DNA from 2 places in the Actinomadura vinacea genome. Region 1 is predicted to be linked to the other one. Evidence: riboswitches for the same ligand, from Rfam matches in the RefSeq annotation. Region 1 holds a riboswitch; the other holds the start of a gene.
The links. Region 1 has a riboswitch for glycine ahead of gcvT (glycine cleavage system aminomethyltransferase GcvT). Riboswitches for the same ligand answer to the same signal wherever they lie in the genome.

Region 1 (6,178 bases):
CGATCTTGAAGAGGTCGAAGACGCTGATCGCCATGGTCCGGGACGTCCCGTGACGTCAGAGGTTCGGGTAGAGGGGGTGCTTGGCCGCCAGTGCCCGGACCCTGACCGCGAGCGCCTCCTTGTCGAACGTGGGCTGCAGTGCCAGCGCGATGACGTCGGCCACCTCGGCGAAGTCCGCGGCGGTGAAGCCGCGGGTGGCCAGGGCGGGCGTGCCGATCCGCAGGCCGGAGGTGACCATCGGGGGGCGCGGGTCGTTCGGGACGGCGTTCCGGTTGACGGTGATGCCGATCTCGTGCAGCCGGTCCTCGGCGTCCCGGCCGGTGAGCTCGGAGTCGACCAGGTCGACCAGCACCAGGTGCACGTCGGTGCCGCCGGTGAGGACCTTCACCCCCGCCTTCGCGGAGTCCTCGGCGAGCAGCCGCTCGGCCAGCAGCCGGGCGCCCTCGACGGTGCGCCGCTGCCGGTCCTTGAACTCCTCGGACGCGGCGATCTTCAGCGCCACCGCCTTGGCCGCGATCACGTGCTCCAGCGGGCCGCCCTGCATGCCCGGGAACACCGCCGAGTTGATCTTCTTGCCGTACTCCTCGCGGGCCAGGATCAGCCCGCCGCGCGGGCCGCCCAGCGTCTTGTGCGTGGTGGTCGTCACGATGTCGGCGTACGGGACGGGCGAGGGGTGCAGGCCCGCGGCCACCAGCCCGGCGAAGTGCGCCATGTCGACCATGAGCAGCGCGTCCACCGAGTCCGCCACCTCGCGGAACCGGGCGAAGTCGAGCTGCCGCGGGTAGGCCGACCAGCCCGCGACGATCATCTTGGGCCGGTGCTCGGCCGCCAGCGCGGCGACCTCGTCCATGTCGACCAGGCCGTCCTCGGCGCGGACGTGGTAGGGCACCACGTTCAGCACCTTGCCGGAGTAGTTCAGCCGCATCCCGTGCGTCAGGTGGCCGCCGTGCGCCAGGTCGAGGCCGAGGATCGTGTCACCGTGCTGGAGCAGCGCGAAGTAGACCGCGGTGTTGGCCTGCGCGCCGCTGTGCGGCTGCACGTTGGCGTGCTCGGCGCCGAACAGCTCCTTGGCGCGGTCGATGGCCAGCTGCTCGGTGATGTCGACGAACTCGCAGCCGCCGTAGTAGCGCCTGCCCGGGTAGCCCTCGGCGTACTTGTTGGTGAGGACCGACCCCTGGGCCTCCAGCACCGACGCCGGCGCGAAGTTCTCCGAGGCGATCATCTCCAGCGTGGACTGCTGCCGGTCCAGCTCGGCGGCCACCGCGCGGGCGACCTCCGGGTCGGCCTCGGCCAGGGATTCGTTCAGCGGGTCCTTGAACGACACGGTCAGGACTCCTCGATCAGCTTGTCGTAGGCCTCGGCGTCCAGCAGGTCGCCGGGCTCGTCGGAGATCCGCACCTTGAAGATCCAGCCCTCGCCGTACGGGTCGTCGTTGATCACCTTGGGCTCGTCGATCACCGAGGTGTTGATCGCGGTGATCTCGCCGCTGACCGGGGAGTAGATGTCGCTGACCGACTTGGTGGACTCGACCTCGCCGCACGGCTCGCCGGCCTCGACCTGGTCGCCCTCGCCGGGCTGCAGTTCGAGGAAGACGATCTCGCCGAGGGCGTCGGCGGCGTGCGCGGTGATGCCGACGGTGACGATGCCGTCCTCGGCCGTGCCGAGGCCCGACACCCATTCGTGCTCTTCGCTGTAGCGCAGCTGCTCCGGAACGCTCACGGTGGTTTCTCTCTCCAGGTCTCAGGAACGCTTGTAGAAGGGCAGGGCGACCACGTCGACCGGCTCCCGGCGGCCGCGGACGTCGACGGCGAGCCCGTCCTCGTCCACCCCGATGTCCACGTAGGCCATCGCGATCGGCGTGCCCAGTGTGGGGGACGGGGCGCCGCTCGTCACCACCCCGCACGGCGTGCCGTCGGACATGACGACCTCGTACCCCTTGCGGGGCGCCCGGCGGCCGCGCGCGACCAGCCCTACGAGCCTACGGCCTGGCGGGGTCTGCGCCTGCGCGGCCAACGTGGCCTTTCCCACGAAATCTCCGGGCTTATCCAGCTTGACCACCCTGCCCAGGCCCGCCTCGTACGGATTGGTCTGGACGGTCAGCTCGTTGCCGTACAGCGGCATGCCCGCCTCCAGCCGCAACGTGTCCCGCGCCGACAGCCCGGCCGGGGTCACCCCCTCGACCGCCGCCAGCTCGTTCCACAGCGGCACCGCGTCCGCGGCCGACACGAACAGCTCGAAGCCGTCCTCGCCGGTGTAGCCGGTACGGGCGATCAGCGCGTCGACGCCCGCGACCTCGTCCGCCATGATCGCGTAGTAGCGGAGGTCGGGCAGCGGGGCGGCGGTGAACCGGGACAGGATCCCCTGCGCGTCCGGCCCCTGCAGCGCGATCAGCGCGTACTCGCCGGAGCGGTCGGCCACCCGCGCCCCCGCGAAGCCCGCCGCCCGCTCGGTCAGCGCGGCCAGCACCGTCGCGGCGTTGGCGGCGTTGGCCACCACCATGAACGTCTGCTCGGCCAGCCGGTAGACGATCAGGTCGTCCAGCACCCCGCCGTCGACCCCGCAGATCATCGTGTAGCGGGCCTTGCCGACGGCCATGGGGGACAGGTTGCCGACCAGCGCGTAGTCGAGCGCCGCGGCCGCCTCCGGACCGTCCACGAAGATCTCCCCCATGTGGGACAGATCGAACAGCCCCGCGGCGGACCGCACCGCGCGGTGCTCGGCGGTCTCGCTCGCGTACCGCAGCGGCATCAGGTAGCCGGCGAAGTCGACGAGGTGCGCGCCGAGGGCCCGGTGGACGTCGTACAGCGGCGTCTTCCTGGCGTCCCCCGGGTCTGAGGGCGCTGTGCTGGACATGGGTCGGCTCCTTCGTCGCGGGCGCGTGGAACCAATCGTCCCACCCGCACCGGGCGCGGTCGGTGCCTCCCCCTCTGTCATCGGCCGGTCGCGGCGCCTGAGAGCTTCACCCCGCACGCCCGCGGAGGGCGGAGGGCTTTCACCTTCGGCGGGGGACGGTCGCGTCCCCGCTTTCCAGAGGTCGCCTGGCCCGCGCGGTCCTTGGGCCTGAGAGGTTCCGGGGAGGATTTGCTCCTTCGGCGTCCCTGACCGGCTGCCAGGGCACTCTCCCGCGCGGGATCATCGGCTGGTGGCCAGGCTAGCAGCGGCCGCACCCCGCCGACCAGCCGCCGGCGCCCCGCCCCGCTGAACCGGACGGGGCGCACCCGCCGTACCACCGGCGGGTGCGCAAGGGCCACGCGTGCATAACTCCACGGTCACGAGAGGCCCGGATTCACGTACCCTGAACGGGTCGTTGGAGATCACGGAGGGACGGGGCGAGCATGGGCTGGTTGGCGGGAGTACTGATCCTGTTCTTCGGCCTGCTGGCGTCGATCGCCCTGCATGAACTGGGCCATTTCTCCTTCGCCAAGCTCTTCGGCGTCCGGACCCCGCAGTTCATGGTCGGCTTCGGCCCCACGATGTGGTCCCGGCACAAGGGCGAGACCGAGTACGGCGTCAAGTGGATCCCGGTCGGCGGCTACGTCCGCATGATCGGCATGCTGCCGCCGCGCAAGGGCGACCGGCCCGGCGAGGTCCGGCAGATCAGCACCGGGCCGTGGCAGAGCCTGATCGAGTCCGCCCGCGGCGCGTCGCTGGAGGAGATCCGCCCGGGCGACGAGGACCGCGTCTTCTACGCCAAGAAGTGGTGGCAGAAGCTGCTCATCATGTTCGGCGGGCCCGCGATGAACCTCATCCTCGCGGTGATGTTCTTCGGGATCCTGCTCATGGGCATCGGCACCCCCACCCCGCAGCCGGTGATCGGCTCGGTGGCCAAGTGCGCGATCCCCGCCGGCTCCAAGCTCACCGACTGCCCGCAGGGCTACACCCCGACCCCGGCCGCCTCCGTCGGGCTCAAGGCCGGCGACCGGATCACCACTTACGACGGCCGCAAGATCGGCTCCTACGACCAGTTGCAGGGCCTGATCCGCGACTCCGGCGGCCGCACCGTCGCCGTCACCGTCCAGCGCGACGGCAAGCCCGTCGCACTGCAGGTGCCCGTCACCCGCAACCAGATGTACGACCTCAACGACACCGAAAAGGTGGTCAACGTCGGGTTCCTGGGCATCACCCCGCTCCAGGAACGCGAGCGCCAGGGCCCGGTCGCCGTCGCCGACTACATGGGCGAGCTGACCGCGCACACCGCCGGGGCGCTGCTGCGGATGCCGCAGAAGATGGTCGGCGTCTGGAACGCCGCCTTCGGCGACGAGAAGCGCGACCCCAACGGCCCCATCGGCGTGGTCGGCGTCAGCCGCCTCGGCGGGGAGATCGCCGCCTCCGAGAGCCCCACCGTCGAGAAGGTCGCGATGTTCATCGCCCTGCTCGGCTCCCTCAACCTCGCCGTCGGCATGTTCAACCTCGTCCCGCTGCTGCCGCTGGACGGCGGCCACATGGCCGGGGCCATCCTGGAGGCCGTCAAGAAGGGCTTCGCCCGCCTCTTCCGGCGTCCCGACCCCGGATACGTCGACGTGGCCAAGGCGCTGCCGCTCACCTACGTGATGGCGGCCGTGCTGATCGTGATGGGCGGCCTGCTCATCTACGCCGACCTGGTCAACCCCATCCGCTTCAACGGCTAGGGCATCTCGCCCGTCTTGAGGAAGGCCCGCAGCGTGTCCATGTACGGGCCCACCGCGATGCCCTGCCCGGCGAGCCAGTCGTCCGACCCGTAGGTGCGGGCGTACCGCTCGCCGCCGTCGCAGATCAGCGTGACCACGCTGCCGCGCTCGCCGCGCTCCAGCATCTCCGCGACCAGCAGCGCCACGCCCCACATGTTCGTCCCGGTCGACCCGCCCACGCTCCGGCCGGTCACCTCGCGCGTCCACCGCATCGCCGCGATCGACGCCGCGTCCGGCACCTGGATCATCCGGTCGATCACGGTCGGCAGGAACGACGGCTCCACCCGCGGCCGCCCGATCCCCTCGATCCGCGAACCCGCCGCGGTACGGGCGCTGTCCCCGTCCGCGAACGCGCCGAAGAACGCCGAGCCCTCCGGGTCCACCACCGCGACCCGGGTCTGGAACCGCCGGTACCGCGCGTACCGGCCGATCGTCGCGGACGTCCCGCCGGTCCCCGCGCCGACCACGATCCAGGACGGCTCGGGGAACCGCTCCAGCCGCAGCTGCTCGAAGACGGACTCGGCGATGTTGTTGTTGCCGCGCCAGTCCGTCGCCCGCTCCGCGTAGGTGAACTGGTCCATGAAGTGCCCGCCGCACTCCCGCGCCAGCCGCCGCGACTCGGCGTAGATCGCCGCCGGATCGGCCACCAGATGGCACCGCCCGCCGTAGAACTCGATCAGCTCGATCTTCTCCTGGCTGGTGCGCTCCGGCATCACCGCCACGAACGGCAGCCCGACCAGCCGCGCGAAGTACGCCTCGCTCACCGCCGTCGACCCGCTGGACGCCTCGATGATCGTGGTGCCCTCGCAGATCCACCCGTTCGCCAGCCCGTACAGGAACAGCGACCGCGCCAGCCGGTGCTTCAACGACCCGGTCGGATGCACCGACTCGTCCTTCAGATACAGGTCGATGCCCCACTCCTCCGGAAGCGGGAACACGTGCAGGTGCGTGTCGGCGCTGCGGTTCGCGTCGGCCTCCACCTTCCGGATCGCCTCGGAGATCCATTCCCGGCGGCCCGGGTCGCACCTGTCCACGGAACGGCCCATACCCTCCCCCTTCGTCGCCCATTAACGATATCCCCGCATGTCACAGGGCATCATGGGGCCCAGGGGGGTGCCTTGTCCGATTTCTTCTCAGTTCGCGTGGCCGACACCGGGCGGCTGCCGCTGTTCGCCTTCTTCGTGGCGTTCATCATCACCTTCGTGGCGACGCGGGTGAACGTCCGCCTGATCCGCGCGAACGTCAGCTGGTGGTTCCGCAACGTCAAGGCCGGCGACCTGCACATCCACCATGTCGTGTTCGGCGTCGTCCTCATGCTGGTGGGCGGCGTGATGGGCTTCGCCGTCCCGGAGGACTACCAGGGCTTCGTCGTCACCGCCGCCGTCATCTTCGGCGTGGGCTCCGCCCTGGTGCTGGACGAGTTCGCCCTGATCCTGCACCTCAGCGACGTCTACTGGACGGAGAAGGGCCGCGCGTCCGTCGACGCCGTCTTCGTCGCGATCGCCGTGACC
Region 2 (6,178 bases), on a different contig from region 1:
GCGATCCGGACCCCGTAGCGGCGGACCTCGTCCTCGTCGTCCGACAGCCGCCGCGCCCGCAGGGTGCGCAGCCCCAGGCGCTCCAGCGCGGCGACGACCGCCAGGCCCGGCGGCCGCGGGTTCGGCGTGCCGACGGCGTAGAGCGTGCCGTGGCCGATGGCGCGGCCCAGGAAGTAGGTGGCGGCCAGCGCGGCGACCGAGGCGTAGGCGGCGGTGAGCCCGGTCAGCGCGGCCAGCCCGATCATCGTCCAGGTGACGGCCTGCCAGCGGGCGCGGCCGGCCATCCCGACCGCGGTGACGAACGCGATCACCGGGGCGATGTCGGTGTGCACCGGCGCGGTCTCGGTGCCGCCCCAGATCAGCGAGTCCAGCACCCCGCCGGGCGCGGAGGAGATCACCAGGTCGTCCAGCAGGACGGTCACGGCGAACGCGATCACCGCGGCCAGCAGCCCGATCGCGACCCGCACCCCGTCCTTGTGGAACAGGCGCTCCACCGCGAACGCCACCGGCACCGCCAGCACCCCGAAGCTGGACACCAGCGTGGCCAGCGTCAGCAGGAAGCGCGGCGCGTGCGCGGTGCCCTGGGTGATGTCGGTCTGCAGGCCGTGCGTGGTCTGCTGGGCGAAGGCGAACAAGACCAGCAGCATCACCGCCACCAGCCCCGCCACCGAGGCGGCGAACCGGATCGCGTCGGAGGGCCGCCGGATGCGGTCCGGGCGCGGCGGCTCGTCGACGGGCACGGCCGTGGCGGCGGCCGGGCCGGGCCGAACCGACTCGTCCTTGTGCTCTTCCCGGTGGGTCTGTGTCACGCCCACACCGCCGTCCGGACCTGTCACTGCGATCGGCGTCCCCGGACCGGCGTCGTGCGGTCGAGCACGGTGCCCGGTCCGTCCGCTCTCACGTTCAAGGTGATTCGTACCCTCCTGGCCCCCGCGGCCCCCATTTTCCGGGGCCGTCGCCGGGCCCCGCCGAGAACCGGCGCCGCCCGCGCCGTGACCCGCCGCCCGGCCGAGCGTTCGCACAAGCGCTTGCACGGTCGGGTCCCGTCCCCGTGAGATGTGGGTATCGTACTGGTCCGTAGCCCCCCGGGATCAACGGCCCGGGGCCGGTGGCCGACCGCTTTCCGGCACGCCCGCCGCCCGTGCCCCCGCCCCGTCGCGATCGTTCCGGCGGCGGGTTGGATAGAGTTTCATGGAGAACGCCGTCGACCCTGTGCGGGAGAGATCCCACGCAACCAGTGTGGGGCGCCGAAGGGGCAACCCTCCCCGGAACCTCTCAGGCAAAAGGACCGCGCGGGCGAGGCACCTCTGGAGAGCAGGCGCCGTTCCCCGGTGGGGGAACGGGGTCTCACCGAAGGGGAAAGCCCGGGACGCGGGCGAATCTCTCAGGTGCCGATGACAGAGGGGGAGACGGCCGCCGGCCGCGGTGCGCATCGCGGTACCGGTGGCGCCTGAGCGACCGCGAAAGCCCAGGAGGCTCCCCAGCATGACCGCCCAGTACTTCGCCCCCGTGGCCTCGCCGCAGCACCCCCGGTCCGCGTTCGCGGACCGGCACATCGGGCCCGCGCCGGCCGACCAGGACCGGATGCTGGCGGCCATCGGCTACTCCGGCGCCGAGGCCCTGATCGACGACGCGGTGCCCGCCGCGATCCGCACCGACCGGCCGCTCGACCTGCCGCCCGCGCTGAGCGAGACCGCCGCGCTGGAGCGGCTGCGCGAACTGGCGTCCCGCAACACCGTGCTGACCTCGATGATCGGCCTCGGCTACCACGGCACGATCACTCCCGGCGTGATCCTGCGCAACGTCCTGGAGAACCCGGGCTGGTACACCGCTTACACCCCGTACCAGCCGGAGATCTCGCAGGGCCGGCTCGAGGCGCTGCTGAACTTCCAGACCGTGGTGAGCGACCTGACCGGGCTGCCGGTCGCCAACGCCTCCATGCTGGACGAGGGCACCGCCGCCGCCGAGGCCATGGCGCTGGCGCACCGCGCGTCCAGGCGCAAGGAGCCGGGCACGTTCCTGGTGGACGCCGACGCGCTCCCGCAGACGATCGAGGTCATCCGCACCCGCGCCGTCCCGCTGGGCATCGAGGTCGCCACCGCCGACCTGGGCGGGGGGCTGCCCGACGGCGACTTCTTCGGCGTGCTACTGCAGTACCCGGGGGCCTCGGGGGCGGTGCGCGACCTGGAGCCGGTGGCCGCGCAGGCGCACGAGCGCGGCGCCCAGGTCGTGGTCGCGGCCGACCTGCTCGCCCTGACCCTGCTGCGGCCGCCGGGCGAGTCCGGCGCCGACATCGTGGTCGGGTCGGCGCAGCGGTTCGGCGTCCCGTACGGCTACGGCGGCCCGCACGCCGGCTACATGGCGGTGCGCGAGGGCATCCAGCGGCAGCTGCCCGGACGCCTGGTCGGCGTCTCGGTCGACGCCGACGGCGCGGCCGCCTACCGGCTGGCGCTGCAGACCCGCGAGCAGCACATCCGCCGCGAGAAGGCCACCAGCAACATCTGCACGGCGCAGGTGCTGCTGGCGGTGATGGCGAGCATGTACGCCGTCTACCACGGGCCGGAGGGGCTGGCCGCGATCGCCCAGCGCGTCCACCGGCACGCCCGCGGCCTGGCCGCCGGGCTGCGCGAGGCGCCCGGCGTCGAGGTCGTGCACGACCGCTTCTTCGACACCGTGCTCGCCCGGGTCCCGGGCCGCGCGGCCGAGATCGTGGAGAAGGCCCGGCTGGGCGGGGTCAACCTGCGCCCGGTGGACGCCGACCACGTCGCCATCGCCTGCGACGAGACCACCACCGACGAGCACATCGGCGCGGTCGGGCGCGCGTTCGGCCTGGACGGCGCCCCACCGGCCGGCGCCCTGCCGGACGGTGCTCTGCCGGATGGTGTTCAGGGGGACGCCTTCGGCGAGCTGCGCCGCGAGAGCCCCTACCTCACCCACCCGGTCTTCCACCGGCACCGGTCCGAGACCGCCATGCTGCGCTACCTGCGCAGGCTGCAGGACAAGGACATCGCGCTGGACCGGTCGATGATCCCGCTCGGCTCCTGCACGATGAAGCTGAACGCCACCGCCGAGATGGAGCCCGTCACCTGGCCGGAGTTCGCGGACATCCACCCGTTCGCGCCGGTCGAGCAGGCCCGCGGCTACCTGGAGCTGATCGGCGAGCTGGAGGACCGGCTGGCGGAGATCACCGGGTACGCCAAGGTGTCGGTGCAGCCCAACGCCGGTTCGCAGGGCGAGCTGGCCGGGCTGCTGGCCATCCGCGGCTACCACGCCGCGCGCGGCGAGGGGCACCGGAACATCTGCCTGATCCCGTCGTCGGCGCACGGCACCAACGCCGCCAGCGCGGTCATGGCCGGAATGCGGGTCGTGGTCGTCAAGTGCGACGACGGCGGCAACATCGACCTCGACGACCTGCACGGCAAGCTCGCCCAGCATGGCGCGGCCCTGTCGGCGATCATGGTGACCTACCCGTCCACGCACGGCGTGTTCGAGGAGACGATCACCGAGGTGTGCGCGGCCGTGCACGCGGCCGGCGGCCAGGTGTACGTCGACGGCGCCAACCTCAACGCGCTGGTCGGGCTGGCCCGTCCCGGCGAGTTCGGCTCCGACGTCTCCCACCTCAACCTGCACAAGACGTTCTGCATCCCGCACGGCGGCGGCGGGCCGGGCGTCGGCCCGATCGGCGTGCGCGGGCACCTGGCGCCGTTCCTGCCCAGCCACCCGCTGCGCGCGGAGGCCGGCCCGCAGGACACGGGGGTGGGGCCGATCTCGGCGGCGCCGTGGGGCTCGGCGGGCATCCTGCCGATCTCCTGGGCCTACGTCGCGATGATGGGCCCGGACGGGCTGCGCGCCGCCACCGAGAGCGCGATCATCGCCGCGAACTACCTGGCCGCCCGGCTGGCCCCGCACTACCCGATCCTCTACACCGGGCGCAACGGCCTGGTCGCGCACGAGTGCATCGCCGACCTCCGCAAGATCACCAAGGAGACCGGGATCACCGCCGAGGACGTCGCCAAGCGGCTGATCGACTACGGCTTCCACGCGCCCACGCTGTCGTTCCCGGTGGCCGGCACGCTGATGATCGAGCCCACCGAGAGCGAGGACCTGGCCGAGCTCGACCGGTTCTGCGACGCCATGATCGAGATCCGGCGGGAGATCCAGCGGGTCGCCGACGGCTCCCACGACCGCGGCGACAACCCGCTCAAGAACGCCCCGCACACCGCCGAATGCCTGCTCGCCGAGGACTGGAAGCACCCCTACACCAGGGAGGAGGCCGCGTACCCGCTGCCCGCGCTGCGGGACGGCAAGTACTGGCCGCCGGTGCGCCGGATCGACCAGGCCTACGGCGACCGCAACCTGGTCTGCTCCTGCCCGCCCCCGGAGGCCTTCGAGGACTGAGCCGTCCGGCCCGGGGGCTTCTGCGGGGATTTCGTGGATCATGCCGGCGGATCCGGGTGTCGCCCCGGCGCGGGCGCGGCCGCCGTCGGTAGGCTCGGCTCACCGACCCGACCCCCAGAGGCGAGCATGAGCGAGACCCCGGATCCGGCCGACCCCGCGCGGCTTTGCGAGGAGGCCAGGCGGCTGGCCGAGACGGGCGAGCCCGAGCGGGCCGCCGCCCTGTTCCAGAAGGTGCTCGACCTGGGCGGCACCCCGCACCGGGCCCAGGCGGCCCTCGGGCTCGCCGTCGTCCTCGACGACCGCGGCGACGTCGAGGCCGCCCGGGAGGCCGACCGGGACGCCATCGCCACCGGCGACCCGGAGTACGGGCCGCGCGCCGCCTACCACCTGGCGCTCACCCACGAGCGCGCGGGCGAGCACGTGCTGGCCGGGCCGGCGTGGCGGGTCGTGGTCGACTTCGGCAACCCGGCCTATCTGCCGCCGGCACTGCTGGCGCTGGCCCGCCTCGCCGACGACGAGGACGACTTCGAGACCGCCCGCGGCCACTGGGAGGACGCGGTCGGGACCGGCGACGCCGAGTACGGCCCGGTCGCCGCGCACGACCTGGCCCAGCGGCTGCTGGAACGCGGCGAGCCCGCGCGCGCCCTGCGGATCCTCACCGCCGGGCTCAAGCTGGTCGACCGGGAGGCCGCGCCGTACGCCTACGCGCGGCTGGCCGTCACGCTGGGCATCGCCTACCTCGACCAGGCGATCGGCGCGTTCGGCGCGGCCCTCGGCGAGCCCGGCGCGGCCGCCGACGCCGACGTGGGCCCGCTGGCCGTCGAGCTGCTGGCGCGCACGCTTCCGCTGCGCGGCCGCGGCGCCGAGGCGCGCGAGGTGTGGGGGCGAGGGCTGGCCGACTCCGGCGTCGCCGGCCAGGTGCGGGCGCGGCTGCGCCGCGACTTCGCCGCCGACGACGAGGACGCGGCGGGCACCGAACCCGCCGACCTGTGGTGGGAGCCGGTGGTCGAGCACGCGGTGGCGGAGGGCACGCTGCCCGCGCTGGCCGGTGAGGCGTTCGGCGCGCTCGACCACATGTACGCGCTGCTGGCCGTCCGGTACGCCCGGAACGCCGAGGGGGAGCCCGCGCCGCCGGGCTCCGGCTCCGGCGATCCGCGGTCGGACGCGGCCAGGGAGGCGGACCAGGCCATGGGGCAGGCCGTCCGGGTGCCCAGCGGTTACGCGTGGGGCCCGCTGCTGCACGAGAGCTTCGCCGAGCGGCTGCGGGCGGCCATGGGCGGGCCCGACTCGTCGCCGCCGCCGGGCTGGCCCGACGCCGAACCCGTCGCCGAGACCTGACCCGTCCGCCCGGGACGGCTATCCGGCGACGTCGCGCTCGGCGACGACCTTGGTGATCCGCACCCGGACCAGGTACTCGCCCGGGACGGCGTTGCGCGCCCCGAACTCCTCCGCGCGGTCGGGACCCATGTACCGGCCGCCGATGGCCGTGGCCCAGCGGCGCAGTTCGGCCATGTCCTCGGAGACGCCCGCCTCGCCCGTGATCGTCACGAAGGAGTAGGGCGGTGTCTGGTCGTCCACGGCGATCGAGACCCGCGGGTCGCGCCGCACCGCCTTGCCCTTCAGCCCCGACTCGTGCGTGGTGAACAGCAGGTCGTCGCCGTCGAGCACGAACCAGATCGGGGTCACGTGCGGGCTGCCGTCGGCGCGGACCACCGCGATCTTCCCGGTCCGGGTGCCCTCGGACACGAAGTCGCGCCACTGGCTGTCGGTAATCTTCACC

Region 2: another riboswitch for glycine. It lies ahead of gcvP (aminomethyl-transferring glycine dehydrogenase); the one in region 1 lies ahead of gcvT (glycine cleavage system aminomethyltransferase GcvT).

What each region holds. Positions count from the first base shown of each region.
Region 1 covers NZ_BAAARW010000020.1:757,338-763,515, reverse strand. Annotated here, with positions in the region: gene ABD340_RS27960 (L-serine ammonia-lyase) at 1-34, opposite strand, end outside; gene ABD340_RS27955 (serine hydroxymethyltransferase) at 56-1,324, opposite strand; gene gcvH (glycine cleavage system protein GcvH) at 1,327-1,719, opposite strand; gene gcvT (glycine cleavage system aminomethyltransferase GcvT) at 1,741-2,853, opposite strand; glycine riboswitch at 2,925-3,034, opposite strand; glycine riboswitch at 3,039-3,135, opposite strand; gene ABD340_RS27940 (M50 family metallopeptidase) at 3,336-4,628, shown strand; gene cds1 (L-cysteine desulfhydrase Cds1) at 4,625-5,713, opposite strand; gene ABD340_RS27930 (hypothetical protein) at 5,810-6,178, shown strand, end outside.
Region 2 covers NZ_BAAARW010000024.1:58,860-65,037, forward strand. Annotated here, with positions in the region: gene ABD340_RS31645 (flippase-like domain-containing protein) at 1-809, opposite strand, end outside; glycine riboswitch at 1,206-1,301, shown strand; glycine riboswitch at 1,302-1,411, shown strand; gene gcvP (aminomethyl-transferring glycine dehydrogenase) at 1,486-4,398, shown strand; gene ABD340_RS31655 (tetratricopeptide repeat protein) at 4,525-5,736, shown strand; gene ABD340_RS31660 (PPOX class F420-dependent oxidoreductase) at 5,755-6,178, opposite strand, start outside.